DNA from 2 places in the Pseudomonas sp. NLJ1 genome. Region 1 is predicted to be linked to the other one. Evidence: riboswitches for the same ligand, from Rfam matches in the RefSeq annotation. Region 1 holds a riboswitch; the other holds the start of a gene.
The links. A riboswitch is a leader RNA that binds a small molecule or an ion and turns the genes downstream of it on or off. The one in region 1 is predicted to bind cobalamin.
Positions count from the first base shown of each region.

Region 2: it holds a riboswitch for cobalamin, as region 1 does, so the genes downstream of both, R9B85_RS22040 (ABC transporter substrate-binding protein) here and cobW (cobalamin biosynthesis protein CobW) in region 1, are expected to answer to the same signal.

Region 1 is NZ_CP137735.1:291,557-294,774, forward strand. Features, by position in the region: gene cobN (cobaltochelatase subunit CobN) at 1-882, opposite strand, end outside; gene cobW (cobalamin biosynthesis protein CobW) at 886-1,953, opposite strand; cobalamin riboswitch at 2,054-2,266, opposite strand; gene R9B85_RS01300 (hypothetical protein) at 2,365-2,724, shown strand; partial or broken gene R9B85_RS01305 (AAA family ATPase) at 2,890-3,218, shown strand, end outside.
Region 2 is NZ_CP137735.1:4,876,531-4,879,748, reverse strand. Features, by position in the region: gene R9B85_RS22045 (DUF1624 domain-containing protein) at 53-1,219, shown strand; cobalamin riboswitch at 1,248-1,445, shown strand; gene R9B85_RS22040 (ABC transporter substrate-binding protein) at 1,557-2,567, shown strand; gene R9B85_RS22035 (FecCD family ABC transporter permease) at 2,567-3,218, shown strand, end outside.

The sequences.
Region 1 (3,218 bases):
TTGCGCGCAGATGGCCTGCAGTACCGGGATATCGCGACGGAACGGGCGCAGGTTGGGGCGCTCGGGGCTGGACAGGGCAAAGCCGGTGGTGTTGACCAGCACTTCGGCACCCACCTCGTCCAGCCAGGCTTCGACCTGCTCCAGGCAGGCGCTTTCCTTGAGGCTGGCCACGGCGATCGGCAACGGGTTGAGCCCGGCGGCCTGCAGGCGCTGGCAGAACACATCGATGAACGCGGTGTTGGCCGCCTGCAGATGGGAGCGGTAGAACAGCAGCGGCGCCACCGGCTGTTCGGGGTGCCACTGCGGGTACCAGTCCTCCAGCGTGGCGCTGCCCTTGGCCGGGTGATACACGGCGGTGCGCGGCAAAGGCTGCGGCTCGTCCCAGGCATAGTCGCGGCCCAGCCACTGGCTGGCCAGGCAGTTGAACAGGTTGATGGCGTTGGCCTTGCCGCCCTGGCGCAGGTAGTGCCAGAGGCGTTCGGCCTGCTCGCTGCTGACATTGCCCAGGCTGGTCAGCTCCGGGTCCGGACGGTCGTCGCCCGGCACCAGGATCAGCTGCACGCCACGGCCGGCCAGCTCGACCAGTTGCTCGACGCCATAGCGCCAGTAGCCTGCGCCACCGTGCAGCGACACCAGGATGACCTTGGCATGGCGCAGTACCTGGTCGACATACAGGTCGACCGAGGCATGGTTCTGTACCTGCATCGGGTTGGCCAGGCGCAGGCTGGGGTAATCGTCGGGCAATTGCTCGGCGGTGTCGGCGAGCAATGCCAGGTGCGAATCGCCGCTGCAGAGAATCACCAGCTCGGCGGGCGTCTGGCCGAGGTCGGCAATGCTGTCATCCGGCACGAAGCCGCCGGGCTGGGTCCGCAGCAGGTGCATGGGTCAGGCGCCCAGGGCCTGGCGCAGGCGCGCTTCCAGCTGGGCGGCATCGAGGTCCTGGCCGATCAGCACCAGGCGGGTGATGCGCGGCTCGTCGGCGCGCCAGGCGCGGTCGAAGTGCTTGTCGAAACGGGTACCCACGCCTTGCACCAGCAGGCGCATCGGCTTGCCGGGGATGGCCGCGAAGCCTTTTGCGCGCAGGATGCCGAACTCCACCACCAGCTGGGTCAGGGCGTCGAGCAGCAGGCTTTCGTCGGCTTCTGGCAGGTCGATGGAGATGGAGTCGAAGGCGTCGTGGTCATGATCGTCATGGTCATCGCCGTCATGGTGCGAATCATGGTGGGTACGGCGGCCATCGATGTGCGCCTCGGACTCGGCGCCCACGCCCAGCAGCACCTCCAGCGGCAGCTTACCGCTGCTGGCTTCGATCACCTTGACCGCCGGCGGCAGCTCTTCAGCCACCTCGGCGCGGACCTTGGCCAGCCCTTCGGCGTCGATCAGGTCGGCTTTGTTCAGCACCACCAGGTCGGCGCTGGCCAGCTGGTCGGCGAACAGTTCGTGCAGCGGTGATTCGTGGTCCAGGTTGGGGTCGAGCTTGCGTTGGGCATCGACCTGGTCCGGGTAGGCGGCGAAAGTGCCGGCGGCCACGGCCGGGCTGTCGACCACGGTGATCACCGCGTCGACGGTGCAGGCATTGCGGATTTCCGGCCACTGGAAGGCTTGTACCAGCGGTTTGGGCAGGGCCAGGCCGCTGGTTTCGATGAGGATATGGTCCAGGTCGCCACGGCGTGCCACCAGCTCGCGCATCACCGGGAAGAACTCTTCCTGCACGGTGCAGCACAGGCAGCCGTTGGCCAGCTCGTAGACGCGGCCGCTGGCTTCTTCTTCGGTGCAACCGATGCTGCACTGCTTGAGGATTTCGCCATCGATGCCCAACTCGCCGAACTCGTTGACGATCACCGCAATGCGGCGGCCCTGGGCGTTGTCGAGCATGTGGCGCAGCAAGGTAGTCTTGCCCGAGCCGAGGAAGCCGGTGACGATGGTGACGGGGAGCTTGGCCAGTGTTTTCATGTCGCATTGCCCTTGGCAGATTGGCGCGGGCATGCAGGACGACAGCCGCGGGCCATGCCGGCCGGGCTTGTTCGCCACCGGATCACCCCGCCCGGTTGAAAGTCGAAAACGTGACGAGGCAGGTCTCCTGGCTCGCACCGTTCCATGTGCCCGCTGGTGCAGCAGGCTGGCGGGATGACGCCTTCCCGCGCGCGGGCGCAGTGGCTGTGTCGATCCGTTGTCGGTGCTTACAGTTGCGGGGGCAGCCGCGGCTTGTACCGCGTTCCCGTCTTAGCTTCGGCCTGGCCGAAGAACCTCGAAGTGGCAAGGCTACGCAGTGGCTGGCGGGTGGTCAACCATTGCTGTCGGGCTGGCCGACAACAAGTGGCGCAACTGCGTTACAGTGGTGGCTTTGAGCAGCGAGGCCCACCGGTGAAACCCCTGAACAAGCGCGATATGGCACGCCTGGAGCGTGAACTGGTGGTTTGCCTGACCGAAGCCTGCGAAACCGCCAAGGCCGAGATCGTCGGTTTCAGCTGGCTTACCCACCGTCTCGCGCCCGAGGATTTTCCGGCCAGCCTGCGTATTACCTGGGTGTTCGAGCGAGAGGCCGACAAGGCCGCCGCCGTGGCGGGCGACGCGAAGGTGCGCATGCTGGCGCTGACGGGCCTTGCACTGGAGCAGGCCGGCATTCAGCTGGATCATCCGGCCTGGCATGTGCGGTTTGACAGTGAAGAGGCTTGCCAGCAGAGCCACGGGGGTGACTGGAGCAAGCGCTTGATGGGGCGCTGAACCAGGGGCATGCGCGGTCCTACAGGTCCAGCGCACACCTTAAGGGTGCCGCCGGCAATGTGGGAGCGGGTTCACCCGCGAACACGGGCGAAGCCCGTGCCATCCACCGCGTCGCCTGTTTCGCGGGTGAACCCGCTCCCACAGGGCCCGCGGCGCACTCGTGGAACCAGCCTGGGCTTGCAGGCCTATGGCGGCAACTACAGCTTCTATTCGGCCCAGAAAGCCAGCCAGACGGCGCTGGCCCAACAGCAACTTGCCAGGCTGAAACAGCAGCAGCAACGCCAGGCGCGCGAACTGCAGCGCACTACCAGGCCACACCAGCGTGCTCGATCACCTGCGCCAGGCAAACCCGACACTGGCCCAGGGCGACTTGCGCAGCCGCCTGGCACAACTGGGCCTGGATGCGGCCCGCATCGAACTGCCCAGCGGCCTGCTAAGCGGCGGTGAGCGGATGAAGGCAGCACTGGCCGCCGTGCTGTACCGCGAACGGCCAC
Region 2 (3,218 bases), 1.1 Mb from region 1:
TTAGTTATAAGATAACGTTTCAGTTGACATCGATTCCTAACAGCGACCTCCCATGACAAGCGCCAGCGCCACCCCCACCCTGCTCACCCAGCGCCTGCAGAGCATCGATGCCCTGCGCGGCCTGGTGATCCTGTTCATGCTCCTGGACCACGTCCGTGAAACCTTCTTTCTGCACCGCCAGGTCAGCGACCCTATGGCCATCGACGCCACCGAGCCGTCGCTGTTCTTCAGCCGCACCCTGGCCCACCTGTGCGCGCCGGTGTTCGTCATGCTGACCGGCCTGTCGGCCTGGCTGTACGGCGAGAAACACCAGGGCCGCAGCGATGTCGCGGCGTTCCTGTTCAAGCGCGGGCTGTTCCTGGTGGCGCTGGAATTCACCCTGGTCAACTTCGCGTGGACCTTCCAGCTGCCACCCAGCGTCATCTACCTGCAAGTGATCTGGGCCATCGGCGTGAGCATGATCGCCCTGTCGCTGCTGGTGTGGCTGCCACGTGCCGCCCTGATCGCCCTGGGCGCAATCATCATCGCCGGCCACAACCTGCTCGATGGCCTGCACTTTGGCGCCGAATCCGCCCTGCATGTGCCGTGGGCAATCCTGCATGACCGGGGCTGGCTGGAGTTCTCCGAAAGCCTGCGCCTGCGCACCTCCTACCCGGTACTGCCGTGGATCGGCGTCATCGCCCTAGGCTACGGCCTGGGCCCCTGGTTCGCCCGTGGCAGCGAGGCCGGCCAACGCCAGCATCGCCTGCTGCTGGCCGGGCTGATCGCGCTGCTGGGCTTTGTCGTGCTGCGCCTGGTCAACGGCTACGGCGAGGCGCCGTGGAGCACTTACCCGAGCGTCACGCAAACCCTGATGAGCTTCTTGAACATCACCAAGTACCCGCCGTCGCTGCTGTTCCTGGCGCTGACCCTGGGCTGTGGCCTGATGTTGCTGCGCGCCTTCGAACGTGCCGGCCAGGCCCGCTGGATCAGTGCCCTGGCGGTGTTCGGTGCGGCACCGATGTTCTTCTACCTGCTGCACCTGTATGTGCTGAAGCTGCTGTATCTGGCCAGCCTGGCGCTGTTCGGCCGCAACCATGGTGACTACTTCGGCTTCGACGGCATTGCCGCGGTGTGGCTGGCGGCAGTGCTGCTCGCGGTTTCGCTGTACCTGCCGGTGCGCTGGTTCGCCCGCCTGAAGGCGCGGCGGCGCGACATCACCTGGCTGAAGTACTTCTGAAAAGCGTTTTCACCCGGCGGCACGATGGTCTACCATGCCGGCCGCCGGTTTCCACCACGGAAACAATAGGGAATCCCAGGCCCGCCAATTCGGGCCAAACGGAACTGCCCCCGCAACTGTAGGTGCCGAGCCTGCTCCATCGATGCCACTGGGCCACGAACCCGGGAAGGCCGGAGCCAGGCGATGACGCACCAGTCAGGAGACCTGCCGGCCTACATTCACCAACCGGCGGGGTGTCCGGGATTGGCCATCAGTGTTGCCCCTTCGGCCAGCGGGGGCTCGGCGATGCCTGTCCGTGCGTTCCTCACCCGAACTGTCCGATAGGAGATCGCCCAGCATGCTGCCCCGTTTTGCCACCCTGCTCGCCGGCCTGGGCCTCACCGGCCTGGCCCAGGCTGCTGCCACCCATTACCCGCTGACGCTGGACAACTGCGGCAAGCCGCAAACCTTCGCCCAGGCGCCGCAACGCACGGTCACCATTGGCCAGGCCAGTACCGAGCTGCTCTACGCGCTGGGGCTGGGCGACAAACTGGCTGCCACCTCGCTGTGGTTCAACAACGTGCTGCCCGAGTACCAGGTGCAGAACGCCAAGGTGCCGCGCCTGGCCGACAACGAGCCCAGCTTCGAGGCGGTAGTGGGCAAGCGCCCGCAACTGGTGACAGTGCAGTTCGAATGGATGGTCGGTGCCCAGGGCGTGGTCGGCACCCGCGAGCAGTTCGATGAACTGGGCATCCCCACCTACCTGCTGCCGTCAGACTGCGAAGGCAAGGACAACCTGGTGGGCGCCGATGGCACCCGCCTGCAGGCGTTCCAGGTCGACACCATCTACAAGAGCGTCAGCCAGCTGGCGGCAATCTTCGACGTGCAGGACCGTGGCTCGGCCCTGAATGCCGAGCTCCAAGGCCGCCTGGACAGTGCCAGGGCGCAACTGGCCGGCAAGGACCTGTCCGCCACCTCGGCGCTGTTCTGGTTCTCCAGCGCCGACCTGCACATCGACCCCTACGTGGCGGGCCGCCAGGGGGTCGCCGACTTCATGCTGCGTACCCTCGGCGTGCGCAACGTGGTCGAGTCCAGCGAAGAGTGGCCGACCGTAGGCTGGGAAACCCTGGCCAAGGCCAACCCCTCGTGGCTGATCATTGCCCGCATGGACCGCCGCCGCTACCCCGCCGATGACTACCAGAAGAAGCTGGCATTCCTGCGTAGCGACCCGGTAACGCGCAACATGGACGCGGTGAAGCACGATCGCATCGTCATCCTCGACGCCGACGCCATGCAGGCCGGCATTCGCTTGTTCAGCGGCGTGCAGACGCTGGCCGCCGCCTTCGCCAGCGGCAAAGCAGCCCAATGATGATGCGCCTGCTACCCTGCATCGCCGTTGCCCTGGCCGCCCTGTTGGCAGCCCTGCTGGCCGGCACTGCCATCGGTGAAACCAACCTGGCGCCCGGCGTGGTCGGCCAGGTGCTGGCCAACCACCTGTGGCAGGCCGGCTATCCGGTCGACCTGATCGACGCCGGCATCGTCTGGAACTACCGCCTGCCCCGCACCCTGGTCGCTGCGGCCTGCGGCGCAGGCCTTGCCACCTGCGGCGTGATCCTGCAGGCACTGTTGCGCAATCCGTTGGCCGAGCCTTACCTGCTGGGGTTGTCTGCAGGCGCCTCGACCGGTGCGGTGCTGGTCGGCCTGCTGGGCTTCGGCAGCCTGGCGCTGAGCATGTCCGGCGGCGCCTTCATCGGCGCCCTGGCAGCGTTCGCTCTGGTACTGGTGCTGTCCAGGGCAGCCGGCCCCAGCAACAACAACGCCCAGGTGATCCTTGCCGGGATCGCCGGCTCGCAACTGTTCAACGCCCTTACCGCCTTCCTCATCACCATGTCGGCTACTGCCGAGCAGGCGCGCGGCATCCTGTTCTGGCTGCTGGGCAACCTCAGTGGCGTACGTTGGCCTTCGGTGTGGCTGGCCGTGCCAGTTGTACTGTTCGGGCTGTTGGTGTGCCTGTGGCATC